Regions from separate parts of the Carnobacterium inhibens subsp. inhibens DSM 13024 genome, predicted to be linked through region 1. Evidence: predicted binding sites of a transcription regulator. Region 1 holds the regulator's gene; the other holds the start of a gene.

Region 1 (4,984 bases):
AGTAAGACCCCTGAGAGATGATCAGGTTGATAGGTTGGAAGTGGAAGTCTAGCGATAGATGGAGCGGACCAATACTAATCGGTCGAGGACTTAACCAAAGAATAAACGGTGTACGACGGTTTCTAAACGAAAAACAAATTTTTAACTTATCCAGTTTTGAGAGAACAACGTTCTCTAGATTGAAATTTGTGTGGTGGCGATGGCAAGAAGGTCACACCTGTTCCCATGCCGAACACAGCAGTTAAGCTTCTTAGCGCCGATGGTAGTGAAGGGTTTCCCTTTGTGAGAGTAGGACGCTGCCACGCAAATTCAATTGTTTTTTCTCAGATGGAGGTTTAGCTCAGCTGGGAGAGCATCTGCCTTACAAGCAGAGGGTCGGCGGTTCGATCCCGTCAACCTCCACCATGAGTCATTAGCTCAGTTGGTAGAGCATCTGACTTTTAATCAGAGGGTCGCAGGTTCGAATCCTGCATGACTCATAACTAATCATTCAACATGTTTAGTTATGCCATACTTTTGCGGGTGTGGCGGAATTGGCAGACGCACTAGATTTAGGATCTAGCGTCGAGAGACGTGGGGGTTCAAGTCCCTTCACCCGCACCATTTTTTTTTTTGAATGTTTAGTTAAGTACCACTTTAGCCGGCTTAGCTCAGTTGGTAGAGCATCTGATTTGTAATCAGAGGGTCGAGGGTTCAACTCCTTTAGCCGGCATTTTGTTGCGAAAGTAGTTCAGTGGTAGAACATCACCTTGCCAAGGTGGGGGTCGCGGGTTCGAATCCCGTCTTTCGCTTACTAGTTCAACTAGTGAGCTCATTCGCAAGAATGACAAGCTGTTCTAATGCCGGGGTGGCGGAACAGGTAGACGCACAGGACTTAAAATCCTGCGGTGAGTGATCACCGTGCCGGTTCGATTCCGGCCCTCGGCACCATTTGCACCCATAGCTCAATTGGATAGAGTACTTGACTACGAATCAAGGGGTTAGAGGTTCAAGTCCTCTTGGGTGCATTTCTTTTGTAAAAAAGATAAAAACTCAGTAGTACGGGAAGTAGCTCAGCTTGGTAGAGCACTTGGTTTGGGACCAAGGGGTCGCAGGTTCGAATCCTGTCTTCCCGATAAACAACTTAGAAGATAATTCCATTTTTTTGTGGGGTTATCTTTTTTTATTATATTATTTTGTAGATACTTCGATTTAATGTAGAATAACAACAGTTTAAATGGTATTTAAAGAAAAAATGAGTAGAGTTGCTTTTCAAATCTTCTTATTTCTCGTATAATTAAAGTCAGGATTAGTCAAGAATGCTTCTTGATTGCTTACTGGAGCATCCTCCGTTATTAGTTTATTTTATTGAGTAAAAAAATAAACTAAGTAAATAAGTCTAGTGTTGGGACGAAAAGAAAAGGAGTGTTACTAAAAAAACGCCATTGCAATGTAAAGTAGATAAGGATATGATGTCTTATCACACATTAAAATGTTTTAGTAACAAGGTAACTCATGCACAATCAAAATATGTCGGATATCATTGAAGCTTATTTAAAGAAGGTTTTAGGCCAAGATGAACAAGTCGAGATTAGACGTAGCGAAATGGCAGATCGATTTAATTGTGTTCCTTCTCAAATAAATTATGTTATAAATACTCGTTTTACTGTACAACAAGGATATTTAGTTGAAAGTAAACGAGGCGGTGGTGGGTATATACGTATTATAAAGGTGAAATTATTAGATGAAGTTGAAATGCTGGATATGATGATTGATATTATTGGAAGTAAAATTTCTCAAAAGAATGCTTATTCTATTATACAAAGGTTGTTTGAATCTGAAATGCTATCGAAGCGTGAAGCCAATATTATGTTATCCGTAATGGAAAAATCACTCTTGAACTCTACTGAAGCAAATGAAAATGAATTAAGAGCTAAGTTATTAGTTGCCTTTTTAACTAATTTAAAATATGAGTAACGTATAAAAAACGGAGGCGAAATTGATGAATGAATTATTTTCTGAAAAAGCAAGAATGGTTTTAATCATGGCACAAGAAGAAGCAAAAGGATTTCGTCACCATTCTGTAGGAACTGAACATATTCTTTTAGGTCTTATAATGGAACAAGATGGAATTGCTGGAAAAACACTAAGACAATTTTCCGTTACTGAAATGGATATTCGTGAAGAAATCGAACATTTTACTGGGTATGGAACAATGAAATACCTTTCTAAAAACGCTATTCTTCCGTATTCTCCAAGAGCAAAACAAGCGATTACTTTTGCTACAGATGAAGCAAGACGTATGGGTTCAGCTTTAGTTGGCACTGAGCACTTATTATTAGGCTTATTACGTGAGGAAGATATCTTATCTTCTAAGATATTAAGCAACTTAGATATCAATTTAAATAAAGCCCGTCAAATTGTATTGAAGAAAATTGGATTAAGTGATGTAAACAGTGGCAAAGGTAAAAAAGCAAAACCAGCTACAAAACAAATTGCCGGTACACCTACTTTGGATTCTTTAGCTCGTGATTTAACTGACACAGCAAGAAAAGGTAAGTTAGATCCAGTAGTTGGGCGCTATAAAGAAATTCAACGTATTATTCAAGTATTGAGCCGTAGAACAAAAAATAATCCTGTTTTAGTAGGAGAACCTGGTGTAGGTAAAACTGCCATTGCTGAAGGTTTAGCACAAAAAATTGTTGACGGAGAGGTTCCTGCTGCATTAGCAAATAAACGATTAATGATGTTGGATATGGGTTCGCTAGTAGCTGGTACAAAATATCGTGGTGAATTTGAAGAACGTATGAAAAAGATTATTGATGAGATCTATCAAGATGGAGAAGTTATCTTATTTATAGATGAATTGCATACGTTAATTGGTGCTGGTGGAGCAGAAGGTGCTATTGATGCTTCTAATATCTTAAAACCTGCATTAGCCCGTGGCGAATTACAAACGATTGGTGCGACCACTTTAGATGAATACCAAAAGTATATTGAAAAAGATGCCGCTTTAGAACGACGTTTTGCACCTATCCATGTTGATCCTCCTTCAGAAGAAGAAGCAGAAGAAATATTATTAGGCTTGCGTTCTCGTTATGAAGAACACCATGGTGTGGAAATTACAGATGAAGCAGTACATGCTGCTGTTAAGTTCTCATCACGTTACATTACTGCAAGACAGCTTCCTGATAAGGCAATTGATTTAATAGATGAATCTGCTTCTAAGGTGCGTCTAGATGTTTCAAGTAAACCTTCTCCAGTAGCAGCTGCAGTTTCTATTCTAGAAGCTTTGATCCAAGAAAAAGAAGAAGCCATTCAATTACAAGATTTTGAGAGAGCTGCAAAAATTCGTACAAAAGAAATGAAACAACGTAAGAAGATTGAAAGTTTACTTCAAAAACAAGAAGGAAAAGCTTCTTCGAGCTCATTACAAGTAACGGAAAGAGATATTGCAGAAGTAGTCTCCTTATGGACCAATATTCCTGTGCAACAAATGGAACAAAAAGAATCGGATCGTTTAATGAATTTAGAAAATATACTGCATAAAAGAGTTATTGGACAAGAGCAAGCTGTCGGATCAGTTTCTAGAGCGATTAGACGGTCTAGAAGCGGGCTGAAAGATCCTAACCGCCCTATTGGTTCATTTATGTTCTTAGGTCCTACAGGTGTAGGGAAAACAGAATTAGCTAAAGCACTTGCTGCAGCCATGTTTGGTAGTGAAGAAGCATTAGTACGAGTAGACATGTCTGAGTTCATGGAAAAATATAGTACCAGTCGTTTGATTGGTTCGCCTCCTGGTTATGTTGGGTATGATGAAGGTGGACAATTAACTGAAAAAATCCGTCAAAAACCATACTCTGTTATTCTTTTTGATGAAGTTGAAAAAGCACATCCAGATGTATTTAATATCTTACTACAAGTTCTTGATGATGGTCATTTAACTGATGCCAAAGGAAGAAAAGTGGACTTCAAAAATACAGTCATGATTATGACTTCTAACTTAGGTGCAACAGCTCTAAGAGATGAAAAATCTGTAGGATTTGGTACAGCAAACAATAAAAAAGATCATAAAGCAATGGAAAAACGAATAATGGAAGAATTGAAAAAAATGTTTAAACCAGAATTTATAAATCGTATTGATGACTCTATTGTTTTCCATTCTTTAGAAAAAGAAGAATTGACTCAAATCGTAAAACTAATGGCTCAAACTATTGTTAAACGACTAAAAGAAATGGACATTGAAGTAAAAATTACTCAAGCAGCAATTGATGTGATTGCTAAAGCTGGTTATGATCCTGAATATGGAGCACGTCCGATTCGTCGTGCACTTCAAAAGGAAGTAGAAGATCGATTGAGTGAAGAGTTGCTAAGTGGTCGAGTTAAAATCGGCGATCAAGTAACAATCGGTGCTTCAAAAGGAACGATTCGTATTACTGTAAAAGATTCAATAAAAAGAAACAACAAAACAGTAACTTCAAGTGAAAATAGTTAAGTTGTTTTTTTAAAGTAAAGTTAGAGAAACGTCTGCTATCGTATAAGATGGTAGACGTTTTTATTCGTATTTTATATTTCTTTCTGCTATGATAAATTTAAAGAAATAAGGAAAGGAAAGTGACTAAATATGAAAAATTCGACAAAAGCATTATTGATAGGATTCGGAACACTTTTTACAGTTGGGGCTATTGTTGTTTCTTCTTCAAATATGGCAATGGAAAAAATTGAGTCTAAAATGAATCGTAAAAGAGCTAGATATTTCGTAAAAGATAAATTAAAAGGCAACGAAAATGCTATGAGTGTAATTGATGATTTATCTGATATGGAAGTTGCTAATTTATTGGGTGTGGTAGATAAAGTGTCTGATTTAAGAGGCAGTATGAGCTCTTATGGAGAACACCTAAAAGATACTACACACGACTTTAAAGAAACACTTATGGATAAAAAATCAGATTTACAACATGAGTTTAAACACCAAAAAAAAGGGCTAAAACATAAATTTAAAAAA
Region 2 (4,984 bases), 1.9 Mb from region 1:
TTTTTTCTATTCTGTAACAACTAGAAACGCTGGACTAATGACTACTTCTTTGAGTAATTTTAGTGAAGGAAGTTTATTATTATTTTCTATATTAATGTTTATTGGAGCAAGTCCAAGTTCTGTAGGTGGAGGAATACGAACGACGACATTAGCCATTGTAGTCGTCTACTTAATTTCTTTTATCCGAGGACATGACCAAGTTGCTTTATTTAAAAGACGGATCGATCGAGATGATGTGCAGAAATCAATCACCGTATTTATTTTATCTATGGTTCTCTGTATTTTTAGTGTGATGGTTTTAAGTGTCAGTGAATCGCATGATTTGATTACACTGATCGTAGAAGTGACATCTGCTTTTGGAACAACTGGATTATCTTTAGGCGTGACACCTACTCTTACCGTAGTAGGAAAATTGATTATCATTGTATTAATGTTTATAGGTAGAATAGGTATGTTATATATGCTGATGTTATTAGTTCCTAAACATAAAGAAGATAAAAATTACCATTATCCAACCGAAAAAATCATCATAGGCTAAAGAGAATACAAAAAGAGCTCTCAATCATGATTTCACTGGTTGAGAGCTCTTTTTGTTTTTAATTGTAAAAGATTAGTCGTTAGGTTCAGATTCTTCTATTACTAAAGAAGAATCCGTTTCTGTTTCTGATGATTTTCCTTCTACCGATAGATTTCCTTCTTCATCCGTTTTAGCTACTAATTCTTTTACAGAAGGGTAATCAAGATAAAAATCAGCAACGCGATCTTCAATCTGTTCTTGAATAACCCTACGCAAAGGACGAGCACCTAATTTTGGATCATATCCTAATTCTGCTAATTTTTCTTTAGCAGATTGAGTTACTTCAATAGTGATTCCTTGATGTTCAAGCATATCATTTACATCTTTTATCAAAAGATCTACAATATACAATAAATTTTCTTTTGTAAGAGAGTTGAATTCAACGATTCCATCAAATCGGTTAATAAATTCTGGTTTGAAATAGTCAGTCAGATGATTTAATACAGATTTTTGAGTACCAGAAGCAGCTGCTCCAAATCCTACGCTTGCTTCCACATTACCAGTACCGGCATTACTAGTCATAATAATGATTGTATCTTTAAAGCTGACTGTACGACCTTGAGCATCTGTTAATCTTCCATCATCAAGAATTTGTAAAAACATATGCAATACATCTGGGTGAGCTTTTTCAATTTCGTCTAATAAGATAAGGCTGTAAGGATTATGACGAACTTTTTCAGTTAATTGGCCTGCTTCGTCATAACCGACGTATCCAGGAGGGGAACCAATCAATTTAGATACACTGTGTTTTTCCATATATTCACTCATATCAAAACGAATATAAGCATCTTTGCTTCCAAATAACTCTAAGGCTAATTGTTTAGCTAACTCTGTTTTACCGACACCAGTAGGACCGACAAATAAGAACGAGCCAATTGGACGGCTTTTATTATTAAATCCAATTCGACTTCTACGGATGGCTTTAGATACTTTATCAATAGCTTCATCTTGTCCAATAACGTGTTGTCTCAAATCGTTTCCTAAATTACGCAATTGTTCTTGTTCTTTTTCTTTTAATTCTCCAACCGGTATGTTGGTTTTTCGCTCAATGATTTCAATCATATCTTGTTCTGTTACGGTAGGTTCATCAGAATCAGGATTTTGTTGATCCCTCATAGTAGAGAATTTTTTAGCTTGATCACGATAAAAAGCAGCTTTTTCATAATCCTCTTGTTGCAAAGCTAATTGTTTTTGATGTGCAGCTTCTGCAATTTTATCTTCAATTTGTTTAGGATCAACAAATTGTATTGTTAAATTCTTTTTCGAACCAGATTCATCTAATAAATCAATCGCTTTGTCAGGTAAGAATCGGTCTTGAATGTAACGATTTGATAGGGTTACAGCACTTTTGATAGCTTCATCAGTATAATGAACATGATGATAATCTTCATATTTCTTTTGAAGACCTTGTAGAATAGTAACTGTTTCTTCTACAGAAGGCTCGCTGACTCGAACCGGTTGCATCCGACGTTCAAGAGCAGCATCTTTTTCAATTGTACGGTATTCTTTTAAAGTTGTTGCTCCAACCATTTGTAATTCACCACGAGCGAGTGCTGGCTTAAGCATATTACCTGCATCCATGCTTCCTTCTGCGCTTCCAGCTCCAACGATTTCGTGAACTTCATCGATAAATAAGATGATTTGTGGATTTTTCTTTAGTTCATCCATTAACTGTTGCATTCGTTCTTCGAACTGCCCGCGAATACCTGTTCCTTGAACTAAAGAAGCTACATCTAATCGAATAACTTCTTTACCTATTAGTTTTTGCGGTACATCTCCGTCTACGATTTTTTGTGCCAAACCTTCTACAACAGCCGTTTTACCAACACCAGGTTCACCTGTTAAGACAGGATTGTTTTTAGTACGGCGATTTAAAATTTCGATTACTCGTTCAATTTCCTTATCGCGTCCGATAACAGGGTCTATAGTACCAGTACGTGCAAGTTCTGTTAAATTCGTTCCGTATTCGCCTAAAAGTCCTGGTTTTTTATTTATAGGTGGTTGTCCACCTGATCCACTTTGAGTTGGTGGAACAGCGCTGTTATTTTGTTGGAAGTTATTATTTTGAGCATTTTGCATAGAACGGAAGAATTGATCTAAATTACCAAAACCAAATGGATCTTGTGGTGTCCGGCTATTTCTGATTTCTCCACGATTTTGAGCATCTTTAATAAGTTGATAACAATTTTGACAGACATCTAATTGACCTTTTTGGCCATTCATATTAGTGTACAAATGGATTGTTGCTTCACGTTGATTACAATTTTGACATAGCATCTCAGCACAACCTTTCATTATAGTAGGTTTAGTAGATAGAATAAGGCGAATGATCAATTGACCATTACTGACCTTTCTGATTATTATTATACACTGACCTTTTTTGACATTCAAGTAATTAACACTACAAATTTTTTGTTTTTTGCACTAAACTAATGAGGCATAAGAAAAATGTAATTGAGAGAAAAGGAAGTCGGATAGAATGACAAAGGAAGAGCTGCGAGAAAATTTAAATCAATTGATCCAAGGTGAAGTAGACACTTTAATGATTGAAAAAAATGATTTTATGACTTTTCGTGAGATTTGGTTCAGCCATGAAGAAAAAGAATCTATTGTAGGAGAAGCATTGCATAATGGAAAAATCATTTACAGGTATAGGTCAAAGTAAAAAAATAGAACATTAAAATTAGGAAAAAATAGTTGTTTAAATAATTGAAAAATGTTATTGTTATAAGTTGTAAGGGCTGTATCACTTGTTTTACTGAAAAGAATGTAATTAACAGTTAAAACTGGATGTAGTCCTCAAAAATAATATTTATATAAAAGGGGATTTTTTATTATGGAAAAACGCGAATTTCACGTAGTAGCTGAAACAGGTATCCATGCACGTCCAGCAACATTATTAGTACAAACAGCAAGTAAATATAGCTCAGATATCAACTTAGAATACAAAGGTAAATCTGTAAACTTAAAATCAATCATGGGCGTTATGTCTTTAGGTGTTGGCCAAGGTGCTGACGTAGTTATCTCTGCTGACGGTTCTGATGAATCTGAAGCTCTTGCAGGAATCGAAGAAACAATGAAGAAAGAAGGCTTAGCTGAATAATGGTTGAAAAATTAAAAGGGATCGCAGCAAGTGATGGCATTGCGGTAGCAAAAGCATACTTACTAACTGAACCCGATTTAACTTTCAACAAAATTTCAGTTGAGAACTCTGATTCAGAAATTGAGCGCTTAAATTCAGCATTAAAAGAAGCAACAAAAGACCTTGAAATCATCCGTTCTAAAGCAGCAGAATCTTTAGGAGAAGAAGAAGCTCAAGTATTTGATGCTCATTTAATGGTTCTATCTGATCCAGAATTAATCGGGAGCATTGAGAGCTCTATCAAAGACAACAAAGTCAATGCAGAGAGCGCTTTAAAAGAAGTAACAGATATGTTTATCGGTATGTTTGAAGCTATGGAAGATAACCCTTACATGCGAGAACGTGCAGCTGACATCAAAGATGTTACTAAAAGAGTGTTGAGTCACTTATTAGGTGTCAAACTTCCTAATCCTTCAATGATCGACGAAGAAGTGATTGTGGTTGCACATGACTTAACACCAAGTGATACTGCTCAATTAAATCGTGAATTTGTAAAAGCTTTTGTTACCGACATTGGTGGACGTACTTCACATTCAGCTATTATGGCTCGTTCGTTAGAAATTCCTGCAATTGTAGGAACGAAAGATATTACTTCTTTAGTTAAAGAAGGAGATCTTATTATCATCGATGGTTTAGAAGGCGATGTAATCGTTCATCCTGAAACATCAGATGTTACAACTTACGAAACAAAAGCGAAAGCTTTTGCTGGTCAAAAAGCTGAGTGGGACAAATTAAAAGATGAACAAACTATAACTGCAGATGGTAAACATATTGAACTAGCTGCAAATATTGGTACTCCTAAAGATTTAGTAGGAGTAAAAAACAACGGTGGAGAAGCTGTTGGACTATACCGTACAGAATTCCTTTATATGGATTCACCTGATTTCCCTTCTGAGGAAGATCAGTTCAAAGCCTATAAAGAAGTTTTAGAAGGTATGGAAGGTAAAGCTGTTGTTGTTCGTACAATGGATATTGGCGGAGACAAAGAATTACCTTACCTAACATTGCCACATGAAATGAATCCATTCTTGGGTTACCGTGCAATTCGTATTTGTTTAGCACAACCGGATATGTTTAGAACACAATTACGTGCATTATTACGTGCGTCTGTTTTTGGACAATTACGTATTATGTTCCCAATGATTGCAACTTTACAAGAATTCCGTCAAGCTAAAGGAATGCTTTTAGAAGAAAAAGCAAAATTAGTAAGTGAAGGCGTGGAAGTTTCAGAAAATATCGAAGTTGGTATCATGATCGAAATTCCT

The links. The regulator CtsR, encoded in region 1, represses protease genes until heat stress. The targets are predictions, from matches to a motif close to TTGGTCAAAAAAGGTCAAANA.
Region 2: a site for CtsR is predicted at 2,909-2,929, ahead of BR65_RS01240 (ATP-dependent Clp protease ATP-binding subunit). Genes of this name have one in related genera too.

Annotation. Positions count from the first base shown of each region.
Region 1 covers NZ_JQIV01000006.1:1,913,320-1,918,303, forward strand. Annotated here, with positions in the region: rRNA gene BR65_RS10305 (23S ribosomal RNA) at 1-98, shown strand, start outside; rRNA gene rrf (5S ribosomal RNA) at 190-305, shown strand; tRNA gene BR65_RS10315 (tRNA-Val) at 330-405, shown strand; tRNA gene BR65_RS10320 (tRNA-Lys) at 407-479, shown strand; tRNA gene BR65_RS10325 (tRNA-Leu) at 519-603, shown strand; tRNA gene BR65_RS10330 (tRNA-Thr) at 640-712, shown strand; tRNA gene BR65_RS10335 (tRNA-Gly) at 720-791, shown strand; tRNA gene BR65_RS10340 (tRNA-Leu) at 842-930, shown strand; tRNA gene BR65_RS10345 (tRNA-Arg) at 934-1,007, shown strand; tRNA gene BR65_RS10350 (tRNA-Pro) at 1,042-1,115, shown strand; gene BR65_RS10355 (CtsR family transcriptional regulator) at 1,495-1,956, shown strand; gene BR65_RS10360 (ATP-dependent Clp protease ATP-binding subunit) at 1,982-4,474, shown strand; gene BR65_RS10365 (hypothetical protein) at 4,604-4,984, shown strand, end outside.
Region 2 covers NZ_JQIV01000006.1:10,944-15,927, forward strand. Annotated here, with positions in the region: gene BR65_RS01235 (TrkH family potassium uptake protein) at 1-538, shown strand, start outside; gene BR65_RS01240 (ATP-dependent Clp protease ATP-binding subunit) at 611-2,854, opposite strand; gene BR65_RS01245 (hypothetical protein) at 3,057-3,242, shown strand; gene BR65_RS01250 (phosphocarrier protein HPr) at 3,414-3,680, shown strand; gene ptsP (phosphoenolpyruvate--protein phosphotransferase) at 3,680-4,984, shown strand, end outside.